2 linked regions of the Thiocapsa bogorovii genome follow. Each later gene encodes a partner of the first gene's protein in a complex. Links are inferred from orthologs where the notes say so. Each region holds a gene or a part of one and is shown on either strand. Other genes may lie near its edges.

What was found.
Region 2: the proteins of sbcB (region 1) and ssb are in contact, whole or in part, in a crystal structure (PDB 3C94), measured with the Escherichia coli proteins. The link is inferred for Thiocapsa bogorovii from one-to-one orthologs.

What each region holds. Positions count from the first base shown.
Region 1 is NZ_CP089309.1:871,037-878,695, reverse strand. Bases 1-2,951 are described here. They hold sbcB (exodeoxyribonuclease I), read left to right. Parts: upstream 1-724; coding sequence 725-2,179; downstream 2,180-2,951. Other genes in these bases: LT988_RS04045 (patatin-like phospholipase family protein), read right to left, coding at 2,770-2,951; rplS (50S ribosomal protein L19), read left to right, coding at 375-719; trmD (tRNA (guanosine(37)-N1)-methyltransferase TrmD), read left to right, coding at 1-353. In the rest of the region: more of LT988_RS04045, read right to left, coding at 2,952-3,906; LT988_RS04040 (hypothetical protein), read right to left, coding at 4,052-4,489; LT988_RS04035 (helix-turn-helix domain-containing protein), read left to right, coding at 4,664-5,125; hdhA (7-alpha-hydroxysteroid dehydrogenase), read left to right, coding at 5,344-6,111; LT988_RS04025 (dicarboxylate/amino acid:cation symporter), read left to right, coding at 6,492-7,659. UniProt on the Escherichia coli protein: Degrades single-stranded DNA (ssDNA) in a highly processive manner.
Region 2 is NZ_CP089309.1:2,090,657-2,094,826, reverse strand. What follows is about bases 646-3,446. They hold ssb (single-stranded DNA-binding protein), read left to right. Parts: upstream 646-1,688; coding sequence 1,689-2,204; downstream 2,205-3,446. Other genes in these bases: rfbB (dTDP-glucose 4,6-dehydratase), read left to right, coding at 2,427-3,446; LT988_RS09510 (MFS transporter), read left to right, coding at 646-1,610. Outside these bases: more of LT988_RS09510, read left to right, coding at 228-645; more of rfbB, read left to right, coding at 3,447-3,485; glucose-1-phosphate thymidylyltransferase RfbA, read left to right, coding at 3,497-4,170. UniProt on the Escherichia coli protein: Plays an important role in DNA replication, recombination and repair. Binds to ssDNA and to an array of partner proteins to recruit them to their sites of action during DNA metabolism. Acts as a sliding platform that migrates on DNA via reptation.

The sequences.
Region 1 (7,659 bases):
GCGATTACGTCCTGAGCGGCGGAGAGCTGGCGGCCATGGTGGTGATGGACGCGGTCATCCGACTGCTTCCCGGTGCACTGGGGCATGCCGACTCGGCTGCCCGGGATTCGCACAGCGACGGATTATTGGATTACCCGCATTACACTCGCCCGCCCGAGATCGACGGGCGCCGGGTGCCTGAAGTCTTGATCGGCGGCGATCACGCCGCGGTCGCGCGCTGGAGGTTGCAGCAGGCCCTCGGGCGAACATACCTGCGTCGCCCCGATCTGTTGGAGCGGCGCGGTTTGAATCCGCACGAGCAGGCGCTGCTCGATGAATTTGTCCGGTCACATCACGACGATGAGGCCGGTTGAGAACAGGAGCCGAAGGAAACCATGAGCAACATCATTCTCCAGCTCGAAGCAGAGCAAATGAAGACCGAAGTCCCCGAGTTTGCACCGGGCGATACCATTGTCGTGCAGGTCCGCGTGAAGGAAGGCGCCCGCGAGCGTCTGCAGGCCTTCGAAGGCGTGGTGATCGCGATCCGCAATCGGGGCCTGAACTCGGCCTTCACGGTTCGCAAGATGTCCCACGGCGAAGGGGTCGAGCGCGTCTTCCAGACCCATAGCCCGGTGATCGCCGGAATCGAAGTCAAGCGCAGGGGCGATGTGCGTCGCGCCAAGCTCTACTACCTTCGAGGCCGCACCGGCAAGAGCGCCCGTATCCGCGAGAAGATCTAAGGCGAGTGGCCGGTCGCCCGAACGCGCCGACCTTCCTCTGGCACGACTACGAGACCTGGGGCTCGGATCCGCGTCGCGACCGGCCGTGCCAGTTCGCCGCTGTCCGCACGGACGTCGATCTCAACGAGATCGGCGATCCGAGCATGTTTTTTTGCCGTCCCTCGACCGATCTCCTCCCGCATCCCGAGGCTTGTCTCATCACCGGCATCACACCCCGGCTCGCCGAGCGCACGGGGCTGATCGAGGCCGAATTCGCCGCCGCCGTCAACGCGGAGCTGAGCGTCCCCGGCACCTGCGGGGTCGGATACAACAGCATGCGCTTCGACGACGAAGTCACGCGCAATCTGCTCTACCGCAACCTTCTCGACCCCTATGCGCGCGAGTGGCGCAACGGCAATTCACGCTGGGACCTGATCGACGCCCTGCGTCTCGCCCATGCCCTACGCCCGGAAGGTCTCGTTTGGCCTACGCGCGAGGACGGCACCACGTCGTTCAAGCTCGAGCATCTCACCGCCGACAACGAGATCGACCACGGTCAGGCCCATGACGCGCTCGCCGACGTGCGAGCGACCATCGCCTTGGCTCGCCGGCTGCGGCACGCCCAGCCAAAGTTGTTCGACTATGTCCTCACCCTGCGGGACAAGCGACGCGTGCGCGAGCTGCTCGATCGAGGTGTGCCGCTCCTGCATGCCTCGGCGCGCTACCCGGCCGCCCAAGGCTGCATCGCGCCGATCCTGCCGCTCTGCGCACATCCGCTCAACGGCAACGGCGTGATCTGTGTCGATCTGCGCGCGCCCCCGGAGCTGTTGATCGAGCTCTCCGCCGAGGAGATACGGACGCGACTCTTTACTCCTGCGAGCTCACTCCCGGAGGGTGTCGAACGGGTCCCGCTCAAGACGATCCACGTCAACCGCGCGCCGGTTCTGGCTCCGATGAAGACCCTCGAGCCCGGCGCCGCGGCGCGTTGGTCGATCGATCCGGGTACCGTCGCCGATCACGCACGTCGGCTACGCGAGGCCGCCGCGGCGATCGAGGAGAAGGTGCGTGCGGCCCATTGCGCCCCTGATGGACCGACTGAGACCGACCCCGACCTGATGATCTACTCGGGTGGTTTCTTCTCGGACGCCGATCGTCGTGCGATGGACGCGATCCAAGGACTTGACCCGGCCGAGTTGAGCGATCATGCGCCGAGCTTTCAAGACCCGCGTCTCGGCGAGATGTTGTTGCGCTACCGCGCTCGCAACTGGCCCGAGACGCTGACCCCCGAAGAGCGCGAGGACTGGGACCTGTTCCGCCTCGCCCGACTCACCGATCCCGCCGCAGGCGGCAGCATCGTGATCGATCAATTCGAGCAGTGCCTCAGTGCGTTGGCCGAGCAATACGCCGGTGATTCCGTCAAGCTTGCGATCCTCGAAGACCTCGCCGAGTGGGCCGAACGGGTACTCGACGCGGAGGCTTGAGGTGGTCCGTGACGAGGTCTTGGAGCGAGCCGGCGAAACGCCGTATCGGGCAGATGCGTCCGCTCCGCGAACAGTTGAACCGCAAAGAACACAAAGCGGTTCGATTGCTCTTTTTAGCGTGCGGGGTGTTGTCGATCACTTTATTCCACGCGAACTTCTCAGAATAATCCGCGCTGACCCGACCGGATGCGTCCATCGCTCTTGCGGCTGACTGCGGTTCGGCCGGTCTTGGATCGGCTCAGCCGGCTCTAACGGCGGCTTCCGGCTATTATGTAGCGCTCTACATAACGGCCAGAAGCGGACAATCATTCGGCACAAACGAAGTGATTCTTAATGTTGGATGCGGCGGTTACATTCCGGCGCAAGCACAATGAGTCCAAAGAACCTTCACCTCCGACCGGCAGCCGATTGCAGAGATCCTCGTAATGGAGTGCTGCTGAAGCTCAAGGCCTCTTACGAGTGCATGTCAACTTGCCCGCAAACGCGGCGCAAGAGGTATGAGGTCAGCGATCGACATGACCACTGCCCTCATGCTGTGGCCAGGGTCGGGCTGAGGTTTGCGGGAGGCTTCGAAGTGCCGGTTGGCGGCATCAGTCAACCTCATCGAGCGTGAGCCATGCCTGGTTTGCGAGCGCACGCTCGCGGCCGAGCTGGAACAGCTTGTTCATGTGATCTTTGTCGAAGGGCTCCTTGGCGACGGCGTAAAAGCTCTGGGGGATGTAGGCAAGCCGGTATTCGAGGCCCTGCTGTTGGGCGACGATGTAGAGCTCGGCGAGGTTGCCGATGCTTTGGGTTCTGATCAGGGTGTCGATGCTGCGGCTCATGATGGGCACGAGCCGGCGCTTCACGGATTGCCAGTGCGGGCGCAGCTTGGCATTGCGAATGACGTAGAGCCGGGGCTTGCCCCGGGCGTCGAGTCGCTCGGCGATGCGCTTCCAGTCGGCACCGGCCGGCGAGAAAAAGAGCTGTGCGGTGACGCCGCCGTCCACGTGCAGCTCGTCGTAGCCTTGTCCGGCGACCTCGACCTTGATCAACACCGGCGGGAAGACACCGGGAATAGACGCGGAGGCCAGGATCACGTCGTGGATCAGTGCCGGCGCGTTCGGGGCATTGCTCGCGGCTAGGCGGGTGATGTCCCACACCACCGGTCGGCCCGCGTCCAGGTTCGTGGTGCCCACCAGCAGGCTGCGCCCCTTGCGGCCCTCGGCGGCGATCTTCGCGAGCACGTCTTTGTTCAGGTATTCGGCGATCTTGCGGCGCAGCGGCCGGGTGTTGGAGACGGCATCGCCGCGGACGATCTCGAGCGGACCGCGGGGCTCCATCAGGTCGTCGGTGGAGAACTGGGTGTAGACCTCCCGGAGTACCGGGTCATACGCGGGCCCGAGGAAGGCGAATGGTGCGATGAGCGCGCCGGTGCTGATGCCGGTCACGATCTGGAACTCCGGCCGGGTGCCCGTGTCGGTCCAGCCCGTCAGCAGACCGGCTCCATAGGCCCCGTCGCCGCCGCCGCCGGAAATCACGAGGTAGTTGTGCGGGCGGTTCATGATGCCGCCGTAGCGCTCGCGCAGCGCCGCCTCGGGCAGGGCGAGCCAGTCTTCCAATGCGGCCGGGCGCTCGTCACCCCAATAGCGGCCGCCGACGATGCCGGGAATGATCGCGTCGTCGGCCAGCGCCGCCGGCAGCGGCGCAGGGCGCTGCGGCACTGCGGCGCAGCCCGACAACAGCATGAGACCCGCCAGCAGGAGCCCGCCCGCAGCGGCCGGAGACCTGCGCGACCCGGCCGGGTGCGCGGTTGGCGCAAGGAGCCGCTTGTCGCTGCGCACGGGAGCAGGAGAGGACCGGTCCGCGACCGGTGCGGCATCGGCTGGGCATTCAGGCTGGAGCACGATTCTGTATCCGGAGCAGCGCGGCATAGCGCAGGGGCACGACGATGGGCGTCAAGAGCGTCGCGGAGGCAAGGCCGAACATGATGGTCACGGCCATGCTCTTGATCGATTGGTCGAACAGGGGTGGCGCGACGCCGAGGATCGTTGTGTGCGCCCCTACTACCACCCGGCGGGCGCGGCTGGCGGCGGCGTCCAGCTCCGCCTGAGCCACGTCCAGCGCCGTCCGATACGCCGCCGGCTCTGGGCGCGCCGGCAGGTTGCCCGTCTGCGCGGGGCGAGAAATGTCGGTCGGCTCGCTCGGCGGCGGCGCGGGCTGCTCGCAGCCGGCAAGAGCGATAGAGCGCAAGAGGGTGACGGCCGTCGGGCAACCACTGCCAGCGCGATACAGCGGCCTCGGGAGCCGCCCGAGGTAGTCATCGTTCATGGAGTGCTGGTGCATCCTGAATCGAGGGCGGAAACGGTCAGTATGCCTATCGAGACGGGAGCTTGTCCGATCACATCGCCCAAAATGGGCCGAATATCGGCGATACTGTCGGACGACAGGAGGTCGCCACCTGGCGCCTCCGACCCAGCGATAAGCGACCCGGGCAGAACGGCCATGACCTTCGATCAAGACAGCCTGACCGCACACTTCGGCCGCATCTGGCCGGTGCACAACGACGCCTTCTGCGAACTGCTGGTGACGCTGCGCCGGCAGTTCGGTGGGGATCTGGACCGAATGTTGGTGCTCGCGGTCATCGGCTCACGCACCCTGTCCCAGGGCCGCATCGACCGCATGAGCTACGACCAGTTCATGGACAGCCGACGAGCCGACGAGCCCGCTCCGATCAATCTCCAATCCATTGCCGACTACAGCGGCATTCCCAGAGAGACGGTCCGCCGCAAGCTCCACGACCTGGAGCGGGCGGGCTGGATCACACGCCGCGACAAGGGTTATCTGGTCGCCACCGCCAAGGCGGCGGTGGATCTTGAGCCTGCCACCCGGGCGACCATGCGCTACTTGCTCGCCGTCGTCGGCGCGTGGAGAGAGGCCATATCTGAGCAGAAATCGGGCTCCTAGGCTCGTCGTCGGCGTCAGGATTCGGAGCGGAACGCAAGTCTGTGAATGATCAACCGAGGACGGGGAACGGACCGGTAGCGCTCGTCCATCATTGGGGGTTACCGCCACGGCACTGCAACACATCGCCAACACCCAATCTGGGCACCCGGCTGCTTGCGGCGCGTCCGCGCCTCGGGTCAAATCGCACGATCCATAGGCCAGCCGCAAGCCGTCACACCATGTACGACCCCCGGTCCTTCCGACTCGACGGCGCCGTCGCCCTGATCACCGGCGCCGGTGGCGGCATTGGCCGCGCCATCGCCGAGACCTTCGCCGGCGCCGGTGCTTCGGTTGCAGTGACGGACCGCGATGCCGACGCGGCCCGGCGGGTCGCGGACCTGATCGTTGGCGCCGGCGGGAAGGCGGTAGGCGGCCCCTGCGATGTCACCCGGGAGAAGGACCTGGCCGCCGCGGTGGACCTCGCCATGGGCGCCTTCGGCGGCCTGACCATCCTGGTCAACAACGCCGGCGGCGGCGGACCGAAGCCCTTCGACATGCCGATGCCAGACATGCGCTTCGCCTTCGAGCTGAACCTCTTCTCCGTCTTCAGGCTCTGCCAGCTCGCGGCGCCGCACATGGAGCAGGCGGGCGGCGGTGCCATCCTCAACATCACCTCCATGGCCGGCACCAACACGAATCTGCGCATGGCCGCCTATGCGTCATCCAAGGCCGCCGAGAACCACCTGACGCGCAACATCGCCTTCGACCTCGGCCCGAAGAACATCCGAGTCAACGCCATCGCCCCCGGCGCGACCCGGACGCATGCCCTCCAGACCGTTCTGACCCCGGAGATCGAGGCGAACATGCTGAAGCACACGCCCATCAAGCGTCTCGGTGAGCCGGCGGACATGGCCAACGCCGCGCTTTTCCTCTGCTCGCCCGCTGCGGCCTGGATCAGCGGGCAGATCCTGACCGTCTCCGGCGGCGGCATCCAGGAGCTCGATTGAAGCCGGTCACCCTGTCCATCCCCGCCGCGACAGCGTTGGGAAAGGGCTGATCGATCCCCTAGGCTCGGGTGATTTGGCCCCGTTGCTCGCCACAACTGTCCGGGCCTGGTCGGCATCGCGGCCCCTGTTGGCATGATGCCCTGACATGCGCTTCGGGTCTGCCGTAACCGCCCATTCTGGGCGCCTAGTCGGTTCCTTTCCTGCCGAGAGCCCATAAGCTTGTCGGGAATGGCGAAGCGGACTCATGCGGGATCGCCTGCCGCGCTGCCGTGTGCAACCGTCCGAATCGGTACTCAAGGTGCGACGGCGAGACGATTTCGGCGCGTCCGATCCTGCATTCACCGCCTCGTTCCGCACCTGGACAAGCCGTACGGAGCGCCATGACTCTCAAACGCATCCTGACCGACCCGAAATCGGTTCTCGTAGCCGTCGCCGGCGGCTTCTTGATCGGGCTCTTCGCCAAGCCGGTCGGCGCGGCCCTCTTTCCCATCGGCAGCCTCTACATCGCTTTCCTGTCGATGTGCCTGCTGCCGATTCTAATCACGGCAATCGTCATCGGCATTGCCGGGCTGCTGCGCGATGACAACACGAGGCCGCTGTTCAAGCCCATGGCCGGCCTCTACGTCGTCGGCTTGGTCCTGCCCTGCGTCGTGGGCATCGCCACCGCGCTCGCGCTCGCGCCCGGCACTGGATTGGGCCCCGAGGCGGAACAAAGCATCGGCGCCTTGATCATCGAGTCGCCGGCGGCCGAGAGGGCCGACGGCGGCATCTTCGGTTTCCTGGGCCAGATTATCCCGACCAATCCGTTCGAGGCGCTGAGCGGTAACCAGGTCATGAGCATCGTGTTCCTGAGCGTCTGTCTCGGCCTGGCGCTCGGGCTGATCGAGGGCGACACCGCGGGACCCGCGCTCGGGTTCTTCAAAGCCATCTACGACGCCTTCATGCAGCTGTTCCGCTGGGCGATCCTCTTGCTGGCCCCGGGGCTGCTGCTGTTCATCTCGGGGCTCGTGGCACAGATCGACGCCGAGGTGCTGCTTGCGCTGACCAAGTTCGTGGTCGCCTTCTATGTCGGCGGCGTGATCCTGATGGTCGCCTACCTGGTGTTGTTCTGGCTTGCAGTGCGCGGTCCTGTCGTCGCGACGCTGTCCAAACTGAGCAACGCGAACGTGCTGGCCTTCATGACCAACAACCCGATCGTCGCGCTGCCGGCGACCCTGGATACGCTGGAGAAGGACTACGGCGTCGATCGTCGGGTGCCGGACCTCGTGATCCCCTTCGGCATCTTTGCCAATCAGCACGGCGCGGTGTTCCTGTTGTCCTTCCTGACCGTGTTCCTGGCGCAGATCTATGTCATCGATCTGGGCTTTCAGGACTTCGTGATCATTTCGATCGGCTCGATCATTGCCGGTGCCACCGCGGTCGGCGGCGGGGCGGTGCTGATCCCCACCGTGGCACCGATCCTCGGCGCCGTGGGCATCCCCATTTCCCTCGCCTTGGTCGTGCTCGCCACCACCGACAACATCATCGGGCCAGTGCGCACGGTGCTGA
Region 2 (4,170 bases), 1.2 Mb from region 1 along the record:
GGACACGGTTTAAAATGATAAATTTCTTAATATTTTAAACCGCGCTGGCTCCAACGGTCGTCAAGTCTGCTGGGGCCGATCCCATCCAAAAACATTCCATACCGCACTGGGCGCGGTTTAAGAAGACTGGTCTGCGGGAGGATCCCTGTCAATCGCGATCGGGCACGATCTTCGACAAGCCCTTATACTCGGGTTTTCCGCCGAATCGATGTAGAAGGCCACCGTCCTTGACCCCGTCCCATCAACCCCTCGTCGCCTTTACCGGGCTGGAGAAGCGCGCTGCGGTCGGGTTGGCCGCCATCTTCTCCACGCGCATGCTGGGTCTCTTCATGGTCTTGCCGGTCTTCGCGCTCTACGCGCACGACCTGGACGGCGCGACGCCTCTGCTGGTCGGGCTGGCGATCGGCGCGTATGGCTTGACGCAGGCGTTGTTTCAGATTCCGCTGGGTTTGCTCTCGGACCGGATCGGGCGCAAGCCGGTCATCTACGGGGGGCTGGTGCTCTTTGCGATCGGCAGCGTCGTGGCGGCACTGGCCGACGGGATCGAGCTGGTCATTCTGGGGCGCATACTCCAAGGCAGCGGTGCCATCGCGGCGGCGACCATTGCGTTGACCGCGGATCTGACCCGCGATGCGGTGCGTACCCGGGCCATGGCGGCGATCGGTATCAGCGTCGCCCTGTCGTTTGCGGCGGCACTGGTCGTCGGGCCGCCCTTGGCGCGCTGGCTCGGGATCTCGGGGATCTTTTGGCTGACCGCGTTTCTAGCGGTCGTCGGCATGCTTGTTCTGGTCTATGTCGTCCCCGATCCCAAGCGCTCCAGCGTCCATCGCGAGGCCCAGCCGGTGCTCGATCAGTTCGCGGGTGTGCTGAGCAACCCCACGTTGTTGCGCCTGGATCTGGGCATCTTCCTGCTGCACCTCACCATGGTGAGCATGTTCGTGGTGCTGCCCCTGTCGATCGAGTCGGCCGGTTTGGCGCCCGTGGATCATTGGCTGCTCTATCTGCCGGTCGTGCTGCTCGCTATCGTCGCAATGGTCCCTTTCATCATCATGGCGGAGCGCGGCGGCAAAGTGAAGGCAGTGCTGCTCGGTGCGGTTACGGCGATGTGTGCGTCCATGGTGGGCTTCTATCTCTTCCATCAGTCGATTTGGGTCGTCGGAATCCTGCTGCTGGTGATGTTCACGGTCTTCAACCTCATGGAGGCCATCCTGCCGTCGCTGGTCTCGAAGGCGGCGCGCGCCGGTGCACGCGGGACGGCGATGGGGGTTTTCTCAAGCTCGCAGTTCGTGGGGGCCTTCTTGGGTGGCTTGCTCGGCGGCTTGGCGCACCAGAGCTTCGGGGCGGATGCCGTCTATCTGGTCGGGGCCGTGACGTCGTTGGTCTGGATCGGCTTGGCGGCGACGATGGCGATGCCGGCGAATCTGACGGCGCATGTTCTGTCGCTCGGCGAACAGCCGGCCGAGGAGGGTCTGGGTCTCGAGGCGCGTCTGCTGGCCATCCCGGGCGTGGAGGATGCCGTCGTCGCGCTCGACGAGGGTGTCGCCTACCTGAAGGTGGACAGTGGCAGATTGGATTGGGCAACATTGCAGGCATTTTCGGCCAGGGCTTGAGGCGGAACGCCAAAGTCGGCCGCGAACTTCTAGGCGAGACAACAAACGCCCGCGTTCGGCGCGGAGCGGGAGGACTGCATGGCAGGCGTCAACAAGGTGATTCTCATCGGCAACCTCGGGGCTGACCCGGATGTGCGTTACATGCCGAACGGCGATGCGGTGGCGAATATCCGCATTGCAACGAGCGAGACCTGGAAGGATAAGAGCACGGGCGATAAACAGGAGCGCACCGAGTGGCACAACGTTGTCTTCTTCGGGAGGCTCGCCGAGATCGTCAAGCAGTATCTGCATAAGGGCTCGAAGATCTACGTCGAAGGCAAGCTGCGTACAAAAAAATGGCAGGGTCAGGACGGACAAGATCGCTACACGACCGAGATCATAGTCGACATCAACGGGACCATGCAGATGCTCGACAGCCGTTCCGGCGGCGGTGGTGTGGGATCGTCGGTGCCTTTCGACGAAGCGCCTGCGTATCAGTCGTCGCGGGGCGGCGGGCGGCCCCAGTCCTCGAGTCCGGCGCCGTCCTCCGGAGGGAGCGGCCCCGGAGGAAGCAGCCAAGGTGCGGCGGATTTCGACGACGATATCCCGTTTTAAACCGCGTCCAGAGCGAGATGCTGATTTTGAGTGAGCTCGACCTTTTGTGCATCGAAGTTCCTTGGCGGGGACGCGGTTTAAAATAATCAATTTTTTAAGTTCTTAAACCGCGCCGACTCCAACGGTCGTCAAGTCTGCCGGGGCCGATTCCGTCCAAAAACATCGCATGCCGCGCGGGGCGCGGTTTAAGCGTTCCACCACCAGCGTCAAGGAGCATCGCGTGTGCTGACCATTCTCGTCACCGGCGGGGCCGGATTCATCGGCGGCAATTTCGTCCATCACATCCTCGAGACGACCGATGCGCGGGTGGTCAACCTCGACCTTCTGACCTACGCCGGTAATCTGGACACCCTGGCCGATCTGAAGGACAACCCGCGTCACGTCTTCGTACAGGGCGACATCGCTGATCCCGCGCTGGTCGCCCGACTCCTTGCCGACTACGAGGTCGACGCCGTCGTGAACTTCGCGGCCGAGAGTCATGTCGACCGCTCGATCGACGGCCCGGCTCAGTTCGTCCAGACCAACATCGTGGGGACCTTCAATCTGCTGGACTGCGCGCGCGCGCACTGGTCCAAGCGCACCGGCGCGGCCAAGGACGCCTTTCGCTTCCTGCATGTCTCGACCGACGAGGTCTACGGGTCATTGGGACCGACCGGTCTTTTCACGGAGTCGACCCCTTACGCGCCCAACTCGCCCTATTCCGCGTCCAAGGCCGCATCGGACCATCTGGTGCGCGCCTGGTTTCATACCTACGGCTTGCCGGTGCTGACGACCAACTGCTCGAACAACTACGGGCCTTACCAGTTCCCCGAGAAGTTGATCCCGCTCATGATCCTGAAAGCCCAGCGCGGCGAGTCCTTGCCCATCTACGGCGACGGCGGGAACGTACGCGACTGGTTGTACGTCATCGATCATTGTCGGGCGATCCTGCGCGTGCTCGAGGCCGGCAGACCGGGCGAGGTCTACAACGTCGGCGGCAACAGCGAGAAGACCAATCTCGAGGTTGTCGATACCCTCTGTGCCCTGCTCGACGAGCGCCTGCCCGATTCGCCGTATCGGCCGCATGTCGGTCTCAAGAGCTTCGTCAAGGACCGCCCGGGCCATGACCGGCGCTACGCGATCGATGCCGGCAAGCTGCAACGCGAGCTGGGTTGGGAGCCGCAGGAGACCTTCGAGTCCGGCATGCGCCTGACCGTCGACTGGTATCTGGGCCATCCGGAGTGGTGCCGGCGGGTGACCGACGGGAGCTATCTCGGCGAGCGTCTCGGCGCCGCCGGCTGAGGGATCGCATCATGAATCGAAAAGGCATCATCCTGGCCGGCGGCTCCGGTACGCGGCTCTATCCGCTGACGCGGGCGATCAGCAAGCAGCTGCTGCCGATCTACGACAAGCCGATGATCTACTATCCGCTCTCGACCCTGATGTTGGCGGGGATTCGCGAGATTCTGATCATCTCCACGCCGCACGACCTGCCGATGTTCCGATCGCTGCTAGGCGGCGGATCCCAATGGGGGCTGCATCTCGAGTATGCCGAGCAGCCCCATCCGGGTGGACTCGCGCAAGCCTTCCTGATCGGCAAGGACTTCGTCGGGACATCGCCCTCCTGTCTCGTCCTCGGCGACAACATCTTCTACGGCCACGGCCTGGTCGATCAGCTGCGCGCCGCGGGCGCGCGCGAGCGCGGCGCTACCGTTTTCGGCTACTACGTGTCTGACCCCGAACGCTACGGAGTGGCCGAGTTCGATGCGAGCGGGCACGTCTTGAGCCTCGAAGAGAAGCCGATCAAACCCAAGTCGAACTGGGCGGTCACCGGCATCTATTTCTACGACAATCAGGTCTGCAGACTCGCCGAGGAGTTGCGTCCGTCGCCGCGCGGCGAGCTGGAGATAACGGATCTGAACATCCGCTATCTCGAGCAGGGCGAGCTGCACGTGAGCCGGATCGGCCGCGGGACGGCCTGGCTGGA